3 regions of the Parapedobacter sp. GCM10030251 genome follow, and region 3 is predicted to be linked to each of the others. Evidence: riboswitches for the same ligand, from Rfam matches in the RefSeq annotation. Region 3 holds a riboswitch; each other region holds the start of a gene.
What was found. A riboswitch is a leader RNA that binds a small molecule or an ion and turns the genes downstream of it on or off. The one in region 3 is predicted to bind thiamine pyrophosphate.
Positions count from the first base shown of each region.

Region 1 (6,632 bases), on a different contig from region 3:
GGTAAAAATTCTCGACATCACCCACTATTTCCGTGAAATTTTTGATCTTATTTTGGCTGTATGCCAATGTAGCCCCCCAGGTGAACCAATCGACCGGCATCCACCGGCCATCGAATTCAACGCCGATCCGGTAGCTATCTTCTACGTTTCTCCGCAGGGTACTACCCACGTCGTTGAGCTGACCTGTAGGGATCAGCTGGTTTTTGTAGCGCATCGCATACCCATTTATTCCGATATTAAACCGCGGCGACCTGATCCGGTATCCCGCCTCAAAATCGTGCAATCGCTCGGCCTTCGGACTTTGTCCCACAGGCCAGTCGGTAAAATCACTCCGGATAGGCTCTTTATTGGCGAGTGCATAGGAAGCGTATACATTGCTTGATCCTGACAGTTGGTAGGTAATGCCTACTTTCGGATTGAAGAAATCAAATTTCGCATCCTGCGTTATATCACGCAGGTCGTTATCGATTCCGGCAATGGCATAGTCGATATGGCGGTATTGCACATCGGCGAACAGGAATACGTCGTTCAATCGGTAAGAGGCCTTTAAATACGTATTGAAATCTTTCTTCGTCGCATCGCCATCGTAGTACCGATAGGACGTGTTAAAGGAGTTCGCAGCGTCGCCGAGGTAATCACGTGCGGTAAATAACGGGTGACGCGACCAGACAATGTCACCATAATGTCCACCTTCGTACTGGTTGTAAGCCCCTCCCCATGTAACTTCAAAACTCCCGGCAGGTTTATATACCAAGGAATAAGTTCCGCCGTAAAAGTGATTGTCCAGCCATCGCTGGCGTACAAGATCGGTCTCTTCAATGGTATTTTCTCCGACGATAACCGGGGACAACCCATAGTCGGCCAATTCATCGCGATCCCGGAACTGTTCATAATAGCCCTTTCCACGCGTGTAATGCAAGGCGGTGTTCAGAGTCAACCGGCTTGACAGGGTCGAAGAAAACAGCAGTTGGTAATGAGTTTGCCGGTAGTTATCCGTTTCGTTGTCATACAAGTATTTGTTATATCTCCGGTCCGATTTTGATAGGTTTTCAATCTCGTACTCGGTAAGCCCGTCGTCTGCTGCATAGGCTTCCATCGCCTGCACATCACCGGTAAGCCGGGATTCCGGCGTTCCGTACCAAGCTTGATAGGTTTTTTCTTTCCCGCCGAACACATTGGCACGGAGCAGGCTGTTTTTGCCATACCACGCTCCGGACAGGAAAAAAGATTGCAGATCGGATGTAGCCCGATCGATATAACCGTCGCTCTTGATGCGCGACATCCGCCCATCGAAGGTGAATTTGTCATCGATTAGCCCCGTCCCCAACCGTATGGTATTTTTCCAGGAATTGTAGGAGCCAAACGAATTATCCAATTCCGCATACGGGTCTTTGTTGAGTGTGTTGGTTTGGAAATTTAGGCTGGCCCCGAAAGCGCCGGCACCATTCGTCGACGTCCCGACACCCCGTTGGATCTGCACGTTGTCAACCGATGAAGCAAAATCGGGAAGATTCACAAAAAATGATCCCAAGCTCTCTGCATCATTTAGCGGGATGCCATTGACGGTAACGTTGGTACGCTGACCATCGCTACCCCGTATGCGCATACTGGTATATCCGATTCCTGCTCCCGCGTCGGAAGAAATGACTACCCCAGGTGTTTGGTCAAGTAAATACGGGATGTCCTGTCCGAGGTTGTTTTTCTCAATGTCCGTTTTGCTCAGGTTTTTATAGGTCGTTGCCGTGTTTTCAGTGGCACGTGTAGCCTGGACAACGACTTCGTCTGTTAACAATGCGGCTCTTTCCATTGAAAAGCGGATCCGCTCGTCTCCTGATACGGTCAGTTCGCGGTACTGCGACTGGAACCCGAGGTAACTTACTCCAATGGTATACGTATCCGGCTTCAGATTCCGGATGTACACCCTGCCTTCGGCGTCGGTTTGTCCACTGTAGGCCGTTCCGGAAACCCGTACCGAAGCCCCCGCCATCGGTTTGTCGGCTACGAACACCTCTACCGTGAGGCCATGTTGAGCGAGAACGATAGCCACGTGCAAAAAAAACGCAATCCCTGCGATTAATTTTTTTACCATCTTTATTGTAATTTTTCGTTAAACACAACTGCCACAAGGGGTTCATGACAGTCCAATTATTTAACTTACCTCCCTACGCCGGCATTATCCGGATCAGGTGCATGGCACTCATGCCATTGGGTATGATCTCAGCCTTTATTTGTGTTTGTCGGTACAAACAAGGCACCCCTAAATGATAGGTGCAAAGATATACTTATTTTTTCAATGATGAAAAGCAAAGCGTTTAGCAACATCGGGCACCGATTGAGGCGGTTATCAACGAAACCAGGTTATTCCAAATAAAACTAGATATTTGATTCCTATTTACACTTATAGGCTTTCATGGTATTCCTGAAATAGTTATTAAGGTCGAACAACAATGAACACAAAAACCGGACTTTTACGATTACCCCTCTATACCGGGTTGATACTCCTCTGCCATAGTTCCGTAATTTTTAAGCTCTACAGCCAGCAAGCCAGCAATGCCTCGTTGAAAGAAACGTTTGCCGCTGATTTCCTGATCGGAACCGCATTGAATAGCCGTCAGATTAAGGCCACAGATGGAGCCGAATTGCAGCTTATCCAGGGGCAGTTTAACGCCGCTACACCCGAAAATTTAATGAAAGCACAGTTACTACAGCCGCAATGGAACCGTTACGAATTCGAAGAGGCCGACCGATTTATAGCGTTTGCAACTAAACACAACATGAAGATAAACGGCCACGCACTGATCTGGCATAGTCAATTGCCAAGGTTTATGCAGCAGATGGAAGATGTGGATTCCGTGCGCCAATACTTTGTCAGACACATTCGTACCGTTGCCGGTCGATATGACGGTAAAGTCGACTCCTGGGATGTCGTCAATGAAGCATTGAATGAAGACGGCTCGCTCCGAAATTCCATCTTTCTCCGTGTACTTGGTGAAGACTATATCGTAGAGGCTTTCAGACTTGCACAGGAAGCTGCGCCGAATACCAAACTCTATTACAATGATTACAATATTGAACAGCCGAGAAAAAGAGCAGGAGCCATTGCATTGATCAAGAAAATCCAGGCAGCAGGCGTGCGCATAGATGGTGTTGGCATCCAAGGGCACTGGCACGTGGGGCGTGTCCCCATGGAGCACATCGAACAGTCCATACGTGCATTTTCAGCACTCGGTGTCGAAGTGATGTTTACCGAGCTGGACCTAAGTGTGCTTCCGAATCCACTGGGAGGCAACACGGCAGAAGTAAGCCGAACAGCCAAGTACAATAAACAGCTTAACCCTTATCCTGACGGAATGCCGGATAGCGTACAGCGAGCGCAGGCCCAAGCGTATGAGGAGCTTTTCCGGCTCTTCTTGAAGTACCGTGAAGAGGTAACCAGGATTACGTTGTGGGGGGTACACGATGGGCAATCTTGGCTGAATAATTGGCCGGTACGTGGCCGAACCAATTATCCCTTATTATTCGATCGGCAGATGGTCCCAAAAACCGCATTCTATCAGGTATTGAAATCAAAGTCACCGGGCAATTAATTGTTTATATAACGTGCGGGCTGTTCTGTTGTTACCGCATTTAATTAGTCACTTTCATAATGCCGTGCATAATGCGCCAATGTCCGGGGAACGTACATACATAGGGATACTCACCCGGTGTAGCGGGTACGGTAAATGTCAACTCAAAACGATCGGCAGGATTGACCAACGGCGTATTAAACAACACATCCGGCGTTGAAGGAACATATTGCATTTCAACGCCATTAGGCCGTTTGGCAAGCTCGTCCGCGGCTTGACCTACTTTTTCGAAGGTACCCGGTTTCAAAATCAACAGATTGTGTTGCATATGATCCGGATTCTCGAAGACAATTGTCAATGTCTGGCCTGCTTTGGCTGTAAAGTTGGTGACGTCATATTTCATCTCACCAATTACCGCTTTGATGGTGATCGACTGATCGGCGACCGCCTCAGCCCCACCACTAGCTTCCGTAGTGTTGACGATTACAAGCCGGGCATTCTCCAATAGTCCCGTGAAGTGGAAATCATCGGAGTATTCTCCTACATTTGCAATACGGGGCTCATCATCCCAGCGGCGCTGCCGGTTATGCCCTACACGGATGGGCCCGTCAGGTGCTTCAGCAAATAAGCCTGGAGCCTTGCCACTTGCCACTTGTTTATCATCTACAGATAACGTCATATTCCCGTCGGCACGTAACGATGCCTTTACCTTAAACTCTCCGGGCAGCGAATCGGTTGAGGTGACGATCGCCTTACGACCCTTTTGGTTCACCTGAAAATATAACTTCCCGTCTTTTAGGAAAACCGCATAGCCATCCTTATTGTCTCCTTGTGAAACCAATACCCCTTCCATTAGGGTACGACGCATCTCCGGACGCCGGATGTCGGCGACAAAACTCATCTCCTGATTGGCAAGGTCAGGTATTTGAGGCCCACCTACCGTTCCGCCACGTTCGGTGCTCAGGGGCAATACCGACATCCGGCTACCGGCAAATATCCGTTCAGCCAACGAGCCGTCCATATTGGACAAATCCAGGTGTCCGAATTTATGGTGATATGCTTCCATGAATGCCTGCCGATGCACCGAACCTGCAATCAGCAATGCGTGCGATACCCATTTATCACTGACGTTCTCCGGCTGTTGTACGGCCTCGAACAATGCCTTACCAATCTCGGTAGTCGACCCCGCATCCGATAACGCCAAAAAAGCCGCAAGACGCACACGAAAATCAGGATCCTGTGTCACGTTAGACTGAAGGATCTCCTGTACTACGTCTGCGTTGCCGATAGGGAGCGTCTGGACTGCCGCCCGCCGTACTCCCGGAGCGGGGTGTTTCAACGCTTTGACAACGACCGACAAGCTTTCATCATCACTGCCCTCCAGCAGTCCCAATCCGTGCAGTGTCCATATCGCGTGGGTTGCGGCACCGTTTACACCTACCGCATCGACAGATTCGTCCACAATCAGATCATACAGGTCATCCTTAACGGATTTATTGCCAGATTCGACCAGGAGACGCTGGGCTGTAAGCCGCCAGAATAGATTGTCACTTTGAAGCGCATCGATCATTGTGCCCGGTCGTTTCCGGTCTAATTTATAATGCTTGGAAGGCTTTGCATCTTTATACACCAATCGGTAAATACGTCCGCGCGTATTGTCTCGAAGCGGATCGATATACGCATTCCCGGCTCCGTTATCGAAGCCATCCGGGGTAGGATTGTGCTGAATGACAAAATTATACCAATCCAATATCCACAATGCCCCGTCAGGTCCGACCTTCGCGTCTACTGGGCCAAACCAGTTATCCGAGCTGGCTACCATATTCCATCCATCACCTTTTTCTTTAAAACCCGATCCGACCTGTTCCAGCACCTGACGATGCACCAGTCTTCCTGTAGGTTCGGAAATAAAAGCGATCCGGTTCCAATACGTTTGCGGAAATACCCTTGCGGTATATAGCCTATGACCGGAAGCAGCCGTAAAGCCACCATGTACGTCCACCTGCCGGAGATCTTTTGTCAACACGTGCATTCCGTAATGCGCATCGATTTTCTCGATCCCTTTTTCCCGCAACTTCGCCTTTTCATAATACCGGTTAGGTATCGCCAGAAAATCGCTGTGCTCGTTGTTTGCCGTAGACACAAACACATCAAAGTCTTCCGAGAAACCAAGGCCCCAGGTGTTATTTGACGTGTTGGCCAAAAACTCGAAACGTTGTGCATCCGGTGCAAACCGATATACGCCAGAGCCGAATTTATAGGGCTTTCCACCGATGGTCCCTTCAAAAGAAGAATAGCCAACCGTTCCCCAAACCTGGTTATCCAATCCATACTGCAAATTGGAAGGACCTGCATGCGTGTCAAATGTTCCCCATCCGTGTATCAATACCTCTTTTACATCTGCCTTATCGTCTCCATTTGTATCCTTCAAAAATAAGAAATCGGGGGCCTGCGCGACGATTACCCCGCCATTGGCAAATGTTAGTGAAGTTGGGATATTCAACCCTTCGGCAAATACCGTAAATTTATCTGCTTTGCCATCACCATCGGTATCCTCACAGATCAGTATCCGGTCATCTCCCGCTCCCTTGTCATCCCGTACCGTATTGGGGTAATCAACCGTTTCCACTATCCAGAGCCTACCTTTTTCGTCCCAATCCATGGCAATGGGCTTTCTGATGTCCGGCTCGCTAGCAAACAGTTCCAGTCGGAATCCGGGAGGTACTTGTATTAACGTCTGCGACTCTTCCGGGCTAAGTGGAAGTTGGTATCTGGGCGGTGGATTCCGCTTTTCATAATTTGGCATGGTGGCTTCCTGATACGTCGGTTGTGCGATTGTAAATCCGTTCAATTTCGCCGCAGCCTCTTCACCTACGGCCCACATAATGCCATTGTGAACCAGCTTGAGGAATCCCGGATTTCGGAACGTCCGCTCATCATGGCCAAAAGCGGTATAGAAAACCCTGCCCTTGCCGTATTCTTTTACCCAGGTATAGGGTTCACGTCCCATACTGTCAACCCGCTCCATCAGTACGATGATGTCGTCTGCCTTCTTATCGTGTACAT
Region 1 is NZ_JBHTDN010000004.1:336,189-342,820, reverse strand. Features, by position in the region: gene ACFQRK_RS13690 (TonB-dependent receptor) at 1-2,089, opposite strand, end outside; TPP riboswitch at 2,142-2,269, opposite strand; gene ACFQRK_RS13685 (endo-1,4-beta-xylanase) at 2,448-3,587, shown strand; gene ACFQRK_RS13680 (PVC-type heme-binding CxxCH protein) at 3,628-6,632, opposite strand, start outside.
Region 1: another riboswitch for thiamine pyrophosphate. It lies ahead of ACFQRK_RS13690 (TonB-dependent receptor); the one in region 3 lies ahead of thiM (hydroxyethylthiazole kinase).

Region 2 (6,632 bases), on a different contig from region 3:
CGGAAGAAACCAATGCCGGATTTCGGACCATCACCTGATCGGCCTGTAACATGTCAAACATCCCTAACTCGACGTCGGCATGCCCGTCGTACTCATAACCAAAACCCAGATGCAGGATGTCTCTTCGGCTGATGATGCCGACGATCTTGCCTGCATCAAGCACCGGAATATGATTTAACTGACGCCGTTTCATCAGCCGATAGACCGAACTTATTCGATCCTGCGGATTTACAGTGACCTTACTTTTTGATACGATCACTGTGATTGGAACAGTTTTTTCCACTCAAACAAACATTCCTTGGTGGAACACAATATTTGTTCCAACTTTTAAAGGGAAGGATCGGATAAAGAGGGAATTTCTCGGTAAATATCCGGAAGGGTCCGCCCTAGGCCCTGATAATCCAACCCATATCCGACGACAAAATCATTGGGAATTTCGAATCCCACATACGCGATATTGCCAAAGGAATGCTGCACGGCTGCGGGTTTAAGAAGCAATGTACAAACGGCCACCGAAGCCGGCTTCTGTGCGTTGACTAGATCCATCGTATGCTTTAACGAATTACCGGTATCTACGATGTCTTCAACAATGATGACTTCGCGATTTCTTAGATCGACATCAAGACCGATCAACTCGTCCACCTGCTCCCGTCGATCTACGCCATCGTACGAGGCTAACTTTACAAAAGATATTTCACTGGCAATATGGATTTGCTTCATCAGATCTGCCATAAACATAAAACAGCCATTGAGTACCCCGATAAAAACCGGGTGCTGACTCTCGTAAGCGACGTTGAGTTGAATCCCAATCAACCGGATCCGCTTCTTGATCTGATTATAGTCGATGAATCGCTCGAATGTCCGCTGGTTAATCGTGATTTTCATGGCGTTTCTTTCTCTTCCGGATCGTTCCGAAATATGCGATCCAATAAGCTTCTGACTTCCTCCAACTCGGCTTCAAAATCCGTGGGGGGTGCTTCCAATTGAAGCGTATCCACAACGGCCGGTTTATCTGGCCGAAGCGCTTCCCGCAGGCTGACTGCATAAAAACCATAGCTGCCCGTGGAGTCGGGCGGGGCCAAGCCCCTCCTGGCCATAATATTGCCTATATAGTTAAAATACCGCCCTATATAGGGCTTAAGCCTGCCCTCATAGTTAAAAGCGTACAACCCCGTCTTAGGTCGCGGGACGATACTGGCTAAGTAGATACTTTCTCCCAAGGTAAGTTGTGAAGGATGCTTACCAAAATAATAGCGTGCCGCCTCGGTAATACCGTAAACATTACGGCCCCACTCAATGATATTGAGATACACTTCATACATTCGCTCCTTGCTCACCGTTCGCGTACTCTCCATCAGCCACACAATCAGGATTTCTTCCAATTTTCGGACCAGTGTTTTGTTTCGGCTGAGGAACACATTTTTCACCAACTGCATGGAAATAGTGCTGCCGCCCCGCTTAAATGCTTTTTCTTTATAATTAGTCGCAATGGATGTTCGGATCGCCTCTTCTACAAATCCATTGTGGCTGAAAAACGAGGGATCCTCTGTGGTGAGAATGGCGTTCCGCAAATAAGGAGATATTTCGTTGAGCGAAATAAAATTGGGATTTTCAGGGCCTACGACAATGTCACGCACGGGCTTTTCATCTTCATAGGGGGTATATACAAACGCGCCGTTGAGTTTCGGGACATTCGCGTGCCCCCAAGCATTGACCTTAAATCCGCTTTGTTGCATATCGGAGTTGAATTGAACGCTGTCGGGATTACTGGTATCCAAAAATGCCTCCAATTTATATTGGATATTACCCGCAACGCGTATTCCTTTCAGCGATTCAAATAATCCGTTGGGAAAGGCGTCAAACAAGTCCTGCGCTTTCATCTCAGGGGTTTCCAGCGCAAATGCGTAGGTTTTTTCGGGTGCGATCGTGTAGCGAATAAACGGATGTACTTCCAGTTTTTTCACGGTGATGGTCGATTCTTTCGAAAGTTCCACATGATTGTTTCCCACCACCACTTCCGCATCGATATGCGCATCCGGTATGACCACATCTTCTTGAGCGATGCGACGATGATTGATTTGCAGATTTTTGACGGCCCACTCGCCTTTAATGTGTAAAAACTCGTTGTTTGTCCAATAGACTTCACGAAGTCGGGTTTCGACCGTATCAAAGCTAAGCCTTAGTCCGAACTTCCGTTCCAGCAAAGGCAACGCAATTTTCTGCCCATTCGCGTGTACTTTTATGTACAGCTGGCGGTTACCCGGATTTAATCGGCCAGACACCTGCCAAGCCGCCTTGTTATCGTTGAGGTATACGGCCGAAGTCAGGGCTCCATCGTCGATATCTGCCTTAGGCACACTGATGCGTTGCTGTATGCTGTCATCGCGATACGTCAACAAAAATTCGCGCAGCTCCATGTTTTTTGGAATTTTGTAGAGTACGCTGTTGAGCATCCGGTTTGCTGCTTGGGCTAAATTGATTGTTGTGGCTTCCGCTTGCTCGGCTGGCTGATTCCGCAGCAACGTATCGCGATCCCTGAATAAGAAATCGTAATTGCTGACGCTGTCTTTCTTTATGAGCTGTATACGCGCATTATGTGCACGCAGACGTCCAAATTTTACATCTCCGGTAATCAGGGGAAGGAGTCGCACGCTTACCGAAACATCGGCTACACCGGCTAATTGTTCCCGATCATGCGGAGTGACGGAAACCTGTTCGAGTGTGACCGTCGTTAATCCGGAAAAATAAGCTTTCCCGATGGCCAGGTCGATTTGATAGCCCTCCGCAAGTTGGGTTTTCATCTTAGCGATCGTAGCCGCTAACAACGCTTCCCGCTTGTGAAAGGCGACGGCAAAAGCGACCACCCCTACTACGAGCAATACCCCTACTACGATGCTGGCAATGATGAATTGCTTTCTTGTGACCTTATCAAAAAACTTCCTAACGATGCGATGTACCATAAAACCGGTCTAATCGGTGTCTAAATACGGGATAATTCTCATTAAAAACAAAGATATGGCAAGTTTGTGTTCGTGTTCCCCTAGGTTTCGACCATGGTCAATTTTTGCCATAGGCAGGCGACAGCTCGCAAAAAATGACATCTCTATTAATATTTAATGGCTATTTTTGTTCGGTTTGTATCCGTAAATGAAAGAAGCGTAATGATTACGAAAGAACAGGTGTTGCATGCATTGAGCCACGTGGATGATCCCGATCTTAAGAAAGACTTGGTTACTTTGAATATGATTAAGAATGTGGAAATCACACCGTCGAAAATCCGTTTTGACGTGGTGCTTACCACACCTGCGTGTCCATTGAAGGGACACATCGAACATGCCTGCCGTAATGCGATTTCGCTATTCGTAGATAAAAACATTGCGGTTGACATTAACATGACCTCCCGGGTTGTTGGCTCCAAAAGCAGCCAATTATCGCAAATAAAGAATATTATCCTCGTAGCCTCCGGCAAGGGAGGCGTCGGCAAATCTACCGTCGCAGCCAATCTGGCATTAGCCTTGCACGCCGAGGGTGCAAAAACCGGTTTGCTTGACGCGGATATTTATGGCCCTTCACTGCCTATTATGTTCGGACTGGAAGGTGCCCGTCCCAAAGCTTCCAAAACCGCGGACGGCAAGACAAAAATCGAGCCGATCGAAAAATTCGGCTTGAAATTGTTGTCTCTTGGCTTTTTTACGGACCCCAATCAGCCCGTTCCGTGGCGAGGCCCGATGGTAAGTACGGCTGTCAAACAACTGTTTAATGACGCCGATTGGGGAGAACTGGATTATTTAATAGTAGATTTACCGCCGGGAACGGGCGACGTGCATATTACCGTGGCTCAAGGTTTTCCTGTTTCGGGAGCCCTTATAGTCACTACTCCTCAAAATGTAGCCTTGGCCGATGCGGTACGGGGTATCGGTATGTTCCTGATGGATTCCATAAACATTCCGTTACTGGGCATCGTAGAAAATATGGCTTACTTCACACCAGCGGAATTGCCGGATCACAAGTACTATATTTTTGGCAAAGACGGCGGTAAGCGTCTGGCTGAACGGTTCAACGCCCCGTTCCTGGGTGAAATCCCCCTGGTCAAAAGCATCAGTGATTCGGGTGATAATGGGCTACCTGTTATGCTGGACGAGGATAGTCCCGCACGCCCGGCGTTCTTGGAAATCGCCGGTAAAGTAGCCCAACAAATAGCGATTACGCAAGCCGTTATTTGATAATATCACCGAAAACCCTATCTTTGACTCCCATGCTTTAGGGGTGCTTTCCCGTTTGTAAAACGGGAGGCTGAGAATAACCCTCAAAACCTGCTCAGGATAATGCCTGCGAAGGGAAAAGTAACGGAACCTCACACCTATCGGTGGCTTCCTAAGGCATAAGTGAATATATGCCGTTATGGAAATCATTATCAATCAACAAAAAGTTCAAGTTCATCCGGGAATCACGCTCGCAAACGTGTTGCGAGATTACGGTGCCCAGCAACCTAAAGGCACGGCCGTGGCCGTTAATGAAACCGTCATTCCCCGAAAACAGTGGGATATCACCGTACTCCAGCCCAACGATCGGATTATCGTCGTCAAAGCGGCCCAAGGGGGATAAGGCAATATCGTCAAACAACAACCGCTATGAAAACTGAAAAACTTCCCAACGAAACGACCATTACCCGGACACCGTTTCCCGGTTCGAAGAAAATCTATGTAAATGGAAGCACACCCGACATCCGTGTGCCCATGCGCGAGATTTCACTTTCCAAAACCACCGACCGCTTCCGGAACGACGTAGAGGACAACCCGCCCGTGACCGTGTATGACACCAGTGGACCCTATACGGATCCATCCATTGACATTGATGTGCGGAAGGGCATTCCCCGAATCCGCGAACATTGGATTGCCGACCGCCAAGACACCGAATTGCTGCAAGGTGTCAGCTCGCGTTACGGCCAATCGCGGCTTTCTGACCCTACATTAGACCACCTACGGTTTGAACACCCTGCAAAGCCCCGTGCGGCTAAAGTGGGGAAGAATGTATCGCAGATGCACTATGCACGCCGGGGCACTATCACCCCTGAGATGGAGTTTGTGGCCATCCGGGAGAACCAGCGGTTGGAAGCATGCTATCGTAACGATAACGCTGCGTGGAAGCAACACAAAGGACATAATTTCGGGGCATACGTGCATAATGGATTCATTACACCGGAATTTGTACGGCAGGAAATCGCCCTGGGAAGGGCGGTATTGCCGGCCAACATCAACCATCCCGAAACGGAACCCATGATCATTGGCCGCAATTTTCTGGTGAAAATCAATGCAAACATCGGTAATTCGGCAGTGACATCGAGCATCGAAGAGGAAGTGGAGAAGATGGTGTGGGCAACCCGTTGGGGCGCCGATACCGTGATGGATCTCTCCACGGGCAAGAACATCCATGAGACCCGCGAGTGGATTATCCGCAACTCGCCGGTGCCGATCGGTACCGTACCGATTTACCAGGCGCTGGAAAAGGTCAACGGGAAGGCTGAGGAACTCACCTGGGACATCTTCAGGGATACGCTCATTGAGCAGGCCGAACAGGGGGTAGACTATTTCACCATCCATGCAGGGGTACGGCTACCCTTTGTGCCGCTGACGGCCAAGCGGGTCACGGGCATTGTATCGCGTGGCGGCTCCATCCTGGCGAAGTGGTGCCTGGCCCATCACCAAGAGAACTTCCTATATACCCATTTCGAAGAAATCTGCGAAATCATGAAACGGTACGATGTCGCCTTTTCACTGGGCGACGGGCTGCGCCCCGGATCCCTTGCGGACGCCAATGATGAGGCGCAGTTTGCCGAGCTGGAAACACTGGGCGAGCTCACCGATATCGCCTGGCGCCACGATGTACAGGTGATGATCGAAGGGCCCGGTCATGTGCCCATGCACCTGATTAAAGCCAACATGGACAAACAACTGGCGGCATGCAAGGAGGCACCGTTTTACACCCTCGGCCCGTTGACCACGGACATTGCCCCGGGATATGACCATATCACGTCGGCCATCGGCGCGGCAATGATCGGCTGGTTCGGCACTGCCATGCTCTGTTACGTGACACCCAAAGAACACCTCGGCCTGCCCAACAAAAAAGACGTCAAAGACGGCGTGATTACCTACAAGATCGCTGCACACGCGGCGGATCTGGCCAAAGGGCACCCAGGTGCGCAGCATCGCGATAACGCGATGAGCAAGGCTCGGTTTGAATTCCGCTGGGAAGACCAGTTCAATCTGGCGCTTGACCCGGATACCGCCCGTGAATACCACGACGAGACACTGCCCGCCGAAGGAGCGAAGACCGCCCACTTTTGCAGCATGTGCGGCCCGCATTTCTGCAGCATGAAAATCACGCAGGACGTGCGGAAATATGCCGAGGAAAACCGTATAGAAGATGCCGAAGCCGTGAAAAAAGGGATGGACGAAAAAGCGCGGGAATTCCGCGCGAACAATTTCGAACTTTACTCATAACGGCGAGGTATGCAACTGCTGGTAATCACCCGGGAAGATTTTTTCAGCGAGGAGGCAGCCGTGCTCAACGACCTGTTTGAGACAGGCTTAACCGGGCTCCACCTGCGCAAACCCGGTGCAACCGACCATGAG
Region 2 is NZ_JBHTDN010000004.1:61,733-68,364, reverse strand. Features, by position in the region: gene ACFQRK_RS12465 (HPP family protein) at 1-259, opposite strand, end outside; gene hpt (hypoxanthine phosphoribosyltransferase) at 328-885, opposite strand; gene ACFQRK_RS12455 (transglycosylase domain-containing protein) at 882-2,960, opposite strand; gene ACFQRK_RS12450 (Mrp/NBP35 family ATP-binding protein) at 3,162-4,223, shown strand; TPP riboswitch at 4,253-4,357, shown strand; gene thiS (sulfur carrier protein ThiS) at 4,402-4,605, shown strand; gene thiC (phosphomethylpyrimidine synthase ThiC) at 4,632-6,500, shown strand; gene ACFQRK_RS12435 (thiamine phosphate synthase) at 6,510-6,632, shown strand, end outside.
Region 2: another riboswitch for thiamine pyrophosphate. It lies ahead of thiS (sulfur carrier protein ThiS); the one in region 3 lies ahead of thiM (hydroxyethylthiazole kinase).

Region 3 (6,632 bases):
GTTGCCACCACTTTTAAGATAAAATCGTTCATGCCGGATTGGAATGCCCGTTGCTCATCGTCGTTAAACTTTCGACATCCTCGTCGGACAGCCCGATTCGAACCGCCGCTAAGTTTTCTTGTAAATGCTGGAGTGATTTGGTGCCCGGAATGAGCAGGATATTGGGCGATCGCTTCAATAACCACGCCAGTGCAACCTGGGCTGGTGTAGCCTGATATTTCTGCGCCAGCGCGCCGATTTTGGTTTGTAACTTGTCAGGGCCCGAAGCTAAAGGATACCAAGGTATGAAGGCCAATCCACGCTCTGCTGTATAGTCAACAACCGATTCCCATTTGCGTTCTGACAGGTTGTAGAGGTTCTGTACGGAGGCGATAGGCACCACCTTTTCGGCACGTTCGATATCGGAAATACCCACTTCTGAAAGGCCTACATGTAGGATTTTTCCGGCCTTCACGGCTTCAGCCACCGGCCCAAGCGTTTCCTCGATCGGTATATCAGGGTCTATGCGATGCAGCTGCCATAGTTGAATTTCATCCTTGCCCAATCGCTGGAGGCTGTCGTCGATGGTTTGCCGTATATGTTCTGGCCGGCCATTGACAGGCCATTGGTTTGGCCCCGTGCGCTCCAATCCGCCTTTTGTAGCCACGACGATGTCTGGATAATGCAGGGACAATGCTTCCCGGATGAGCTTCTCATTGGTGTGCGGACCGTACGAGTCGGCTGTATCGATGAAATTGACTCCCGATTCAACGGCGGAAAGCAGCACACGCTTGGCGAGTTCACGGTCGGGTGCGTCGCCCCACACCCCGGGGCCTGTAAGTTGCATGCTTCCGAAGCCCATCCGGTTGATTTCCAGTTGGCCGCCTATTTTATATGTGGCTGGTGTTGTCATCATATTTCCTTTCTCCTTATTTAAACTAAAGTTTTGGGATTGTTATTGTTTGGTCTGCGTGAAAAAAAAACCACTATTTTTTTATATCTTTGATGCGGCTTTAGGGGTATTCTGAAAAGAATTGAGAAAGACCCTTTGAACCTGATCCGGCTCATACCGGCGTAGGGAAAAGTTCCGTCGTCATGCCCATCCTGTGACGAATCGCTTCCAATCGTTCCAAAGGAACCCGCTTTAGCCATTGATTTAGAGATTTAAACATGGAAAAGCGACTTTGGAATCACGTACAGATTGTAAGGCGGCAATCTCCGCTGGTGCAGAACATTACAAATTTTGTGGTGATGAATACTACCGCCAATGCGCTTCTAGCGGTGGGTGCGTCGCCAATCATGGCGCACGCGGAAAGCGAAATGGCTGACATGGTTCAGATTTGCCAGTCGTTGGTGATCAACATCGGCACACTGGATGAACACTGGCTTGGGGCAATGTTGCAGGCATCGGCCATCGCCCAGCGTTCCGGCAAACCCTGGGTGCTCGATCCCGTCGGGGCGGGGGCAACCCCGTACCGCGATCAGGCTCTCAGCCAATTGCTGGCCATGCGGCCTACGGTGGTCAGGGGCAATGCATCTGAAATTATGGCCTTGGCCAAGGTGAATCGCAAAACCACCAAAGGGGTGGACAGTACCGCCGCCAGTGAAGAAGCGTTGGATGCAGCACGGTTTATCGCGGAGCAGTATGGCAGCGTTGTGTGCATCTCTGGAGAGACGGACCTTGTGGTTGGAGAAGGCCCGCCGGTGCGTATCGATAATGGCGACCGGCTGATGACCAAGGTTACCGGATTGGGTTGTTCCGCTACTGCAATTATCGGCGCTTTTGTTGCCGTGGTAACGGATACCATGGAAGCAGTTAGTGCGGCCATGGCACTCTTAGGCATCAGCGGTGAATTGGCGGCTGCAGTGAGTGCTGGCCCCGGCAGCTTGCAGGTTAACTTACTCGACAAATTGTACGGCATTACGGAAGAAGAGTTTGTTAAAGGGATCCGGATATCTTATGCAATTTAGTGCCTTATTTCCATACCGGTTGTATTTGGTGATTTCCGAGGCGGATTGTCGTGGCCGGGACTTCGTCTGGGTGGCCGAACAAGCGATCCTTGGCGGGGTGGAAATACTTCAGCTGCGCGAAAAGGAGCTCGAAACAAAAGCGTTTTTGAGAAATGCCACCCGATTGAAGGCGGTGACCGATCGCTATGGTGTGCCGCTGGTGATCAACGATAATCTGGACGTGGCCATGCAGTTGGGAGCAGCCGGTATCCATGTAGGCCGGAACGACGTGCGCCCGCAGGCAGTCCGCAAAATTTGGGAGGGCGCCGGTTTGGTCGGTTATTCAATTGAGCAGTTGGAACAACTAGATAGCCGCGAAACCGAAGCAGCCGATTATTTGGGAATCAGCCCGGTTTTCAGTACCCCTACCAAGCGCGACACGCTGACCGAATGGGGTATAGAAGGGATACGGAAAATCCGCCAACAAACCGGAAAGCCCCTGGTTGCCATAGGTCGCATGAACCGCGATAATGTGGTAGAAGTCATGCAGGCTGGCGCCAATTGCGTTGCCGTTGTTTCGGCGATCTGCTCCGCGGATAGTCCCTATGAGGCAGCTCGTGAATTGACAGAACTTATTAACAACACAATATGAATGTAAAGAGCTTTCGTTACCCCTCCGTATTGACCATCGCCGGATTCGATGGCAGCGGTGGCGCCGGGATACAGGCCGATATCAAAACGATTTCGGCGCTGGGTTGTTATGCAACGTCGGCTTTAACCGCATTACCTGTGCAGAATACACGAGGCGTGCGGTCCATCTACCCGATTCCGGAACACGCGGTGGGTGCGCAGATCGAAACCATTCTCGACGACATCTTTCCCGATGCCATTAAAATCGGCATGGTGCATACCGGTGAGCTGGTGGCTACCATTGTGGATACGCTTGCACGGTATCCAAATGTTCCGGTAGTGTTTGATCCGGTGATGGTGGCAACGAGCGGCGACCAACTTATCGCCGATCATACCATTGAGACGATTGTCGAGCGGATGTTTCCTTTGGCGACGGTGATCACTCCGAACATGGACGAAGCAGCTATTCTTGCCGAGATGCCAGTACGCACGCTGGATGACATGCGCCGTGCCGGAGAAAAAATACGCAAATTGGGATGCCGATCCGTATTGCTGAAAGGCGGTCACTTAAAGACCCCCCGTCTGACGTCCCTGTTTTTTGACGCACAAGGCTCTACCCACGAGTTTAACTTTGATAGGTTCGAAACGGATAATACCCACGGATCAGGCTGCACGCTGTCTTCAGCGATCGCCAGTTTCATTGCCCTGGGGGAAAGTCTACTAGAAGCGGTGGATAAAGGACAGCAGTATGTGCATCAAGCCATTCTTTATGGCCGAGATGTACAGATCGGCAAAGGTAATGGCCCCCTGAATCATTTTTTTAACCCACAACCACTTAGGAAACATGACCTGGTCTGAGCAAGCTTGGAGGGCTATTGAGCCGATTTATCAATCGATCATTGGCATGCCGTTTCTCACCGAATTGCGGGAAGGTACTTTGCCGATGGAAAAATTTCAATTTTACATGGCGCAGGACTCCGGCTACCTGGCGCACTTCGGACGTGCATTGGCACTTATCGGCACCCGGGCTGCCGACAACGATGACGCACTGGCGTTTATGCGCTTTGGAGCGAATGCGATTATCGTGGAAAGCGCATTGCATGAATCCTATTTCCGCGATTTTGGCGTTGTCGAACGTGGCGTACTTGAGCCTGGTTGTCATCACTATGTCCATTACCTAAAGAGTGTGGCTGCCCTGGAGCCCGTGGAGGTAGCAATGGCGGCGGTGCTACCTTGCTTTTGGATTTACAAAGAAGTGGGCGATTACACGTATGCTCACCAGAAAACCCATGATAATCCATACCGCCGATGGATTGAAACGTACGCTGGAGAAGATTTTGCAGAATCTGTGCAACAAGCCATAAGCCGGTGCAATAGGGCAGCGGGCGCTACTACGGACCGAATGCGGGCACAAATGATCGAAGCCTTTGTTACGGCCAGTCGGCTGGAGTACCGGTTTTGGGACAGCGCCTACCGTTTGGCTAGATGGTAGCGGCCTGTTACGCGCAAAGATTGTCCTTTTAGGCCCTCCGATTGTCACAATCTGCCGTGCCATCGGGCTGTGATAACCGTAAATTTGCAGAGGTGAACTTTTTAGTTAAACTCGTATGCAGGAGAACTTATCCAACTCGCTGAAAAATGCGTTCAATGAATTGACGTCCGTTTTATCTTCCCTTGATGAAAATGAGCTAAACGCGGTTCCCTTTCCGGGGAGCTGGACCGCAGGGCAAGTAGGCGATCACTTGAGGCAATCTTACAATGTCGTAGAATGCCTTACCGGACATACCAAGCCTACAACGCGTGATCCTGGGGCTTATATCACGCCGTTAAGTGAGCAGTTTCTTAATTTCGAGATAAAAATGCAATCCCCGGAGTTCATTCTTCCAAGTCAGGAATCACTTGATAAAAACTTACTCCTAAATTCCTTAGCGTCGCGAACGACGGCGATTCTGCATTTCGCAGAAAGCAACGCAGATATGACCCTGACGTGCCTTGATTTTGAGCTGCCTACCCTGGGCGCCCTGACCCGCATGGAATGGCTTAATTTCGTCTTGGTACACACATTGCGGCACAACCACCAACTCGCCAACATCATCCGACGGCTAAACGAAAAATAGCAACCAAATTAGCGATGGAGCGGCATCGGGATGGATTGTATGACCGGCTCATATTTCGCCAAAATGTGTTACATTTGGCTCCTATGTATAATCAGAGAAACGCACTGCTTTTGCTATGTGCAGGAATTGCTTCCCTGCAAATGGCATGGGCTCAACGCTACCAATATACGGTTGATTTAACCCGTCTTGAAGATGACAGGTTCAACGTAACGCTTATCACGCCGGAGATAACCGAATCGACGGTTGTCTTCGCGCTACCCAAGATCATCCCGGGTACCTATGCCATCAGCGATTATGGTGCTTTTGCAACCCACGTCGTGGCGGTAGACCGAAAGGGGAGGAGGCTGCCGGTGAAGCAATTGAATACCAACCAGTGGGAAATTGGCAAAGCCAAAAAGCTTTACAAAATCAGCTACGAAGTTGAGGATATCTTTGATACGGACAAAGAACATCATATTTATCCGATGGCGGCCACGAACATTGAAGATAAAAACGTAGTTGTCCATACGCCAGGTATTTTCGGGTACATGGAGGGACATAATAAGCTGCCCATAGAGCTGACTTTCGAAAAACCATCCGGTTTCTATGGATCTTCGGCTAAGCTTCCGGTAGAAAGCACCGCCACCCGCGATGTTTTCCATATGGAGAGCCTTGATGATCTTTATGATACCCCGATCATGTACGGTATTCCTGACACCACAACCGTTCAAGTTGGCAATTGTGAGGTATTGGTGTCTGTGTATTCGCCCAATAAGCTGATCCAATCGCGGGAAATTGCTAATTGGCTTACCAGTTTGCTTCACGGGGCCCGAAAATACCTGGGAGGCAAATTGCCCGCGGATCGCTATGCATTCCTTTACTATTTCAAGGATATGAAGATTAAGCAGTCTTTTCCGCTGGGGCTGGGCGGCGCATTGGAACACACGATGTCTTCTTTTTACTATATTCCCGAAATGCCTTCGGAAGTACTGAAAAATATGATTGTCGACGTGTCTTCGCACGAATTTTTTCATATTATCACTCCGCTTACCATTGCTTCGAGGGAAGTAAAAGAATTTAATTACGACACTGCCGTGTTGTCCAAGCATCTATGGCTTTACGAAGGTACGACCGAATATACTGCCCATCATGTGCAAGTACAAAGCGGCATCAATACTCCGGAGCAATTTTTGGATAAGCTAGCGGCCAAAATTGCTGATTCGCGTGCGAATTACGACGATTCGCTGGCATTTACTCAATTGAGTAAATATGCAGCGTCTACCTATGCCGATCAGTATGGAAATGTCTATCAAAAGGGAGCCTTGATCGGAGCTTGTTTGGATATTTACCTGTTGCACCTTTCCGAAGGAGGGTATGGCCTGAAGGACTTGACCCATGACCTTGGAGTCCGTTACGGAAAAGATCGGTTTTTTGAGGACGAGGAACTTTTCGACGAAATTGCGAAGCTAAGTTATGGCGAAGCTAGGGATTTCCTGGTGAAGTATACACAAGGCAATACGCCGATCCCTTATGAGGATTACTTTGATTTGGTAGGGATACGCTATCACCCCGATGACGCTAAAAAGCTGGTCATTGACGATTTGGCATCACCGCAAGCCAAAAAGCTGAGGGCGATTTGGTTAACGGGCAGCGAACCCTGTAACTAGGTAACTTTTGTTTGCATTAGCTCAAATCAATCTAACTCGATCCAAACCGGCGCGTGATCACTGGATTTTTCCCACCCTCGTACATGCCGGTCCACACCTGCCGCACGTAACCTGGGTACCACTGCAGGACTCAGTAGAAAATGATCGATGCGCAGCCCCGCATTGCGACCGAATGCATTTCGGAAATAGTCCCAGAATGTGTAAATGGTTTCGTCGGGATGTAATTTTCTCAACGCATCGGTCCATCCCTGAGCAATCAACCGACGGAAGGATTCCCGAGTTTCCGGACGGAAGAGTGCGTCGTCTACCC
Region 3 is NZ_JBHTDN010000001.1:717,322-723,953, forward strand. Features, by position in the region: gene ACFQRK_RS02985 (DUF6929 family protein) at 1-32, opposite strand, end outside; gene ACFQRK_RS02990 (aldo/keto reductase) at 29-895, opposite strand; TPP riboswitch at 985-1,077, shown strand; gene thiM (hydroxyethylthiazole kinase) at 1,150-1,950, shown strand; gene thiE (thiamine phosphate synthase) at 1,940-2,581, shown strand; gene thiD (bifunctional hydroxymethylpyrimidine kinase/phosphomethylpyrimidine kinase) at 2,578-3,417, shown strand; gene tenA (thiaminase II) at 3,404-4,051, shown strand; gene ACFQRK_RS03015 (DinB family protein) at 4,167-4,676, shown strand; gene ACFQRK_RS03020 (peptidase M61) at 4,760-6,322, shown strand; gene xth (exodeoxyribonuclease III) at 6,349-6,632, opposite strand, start outside.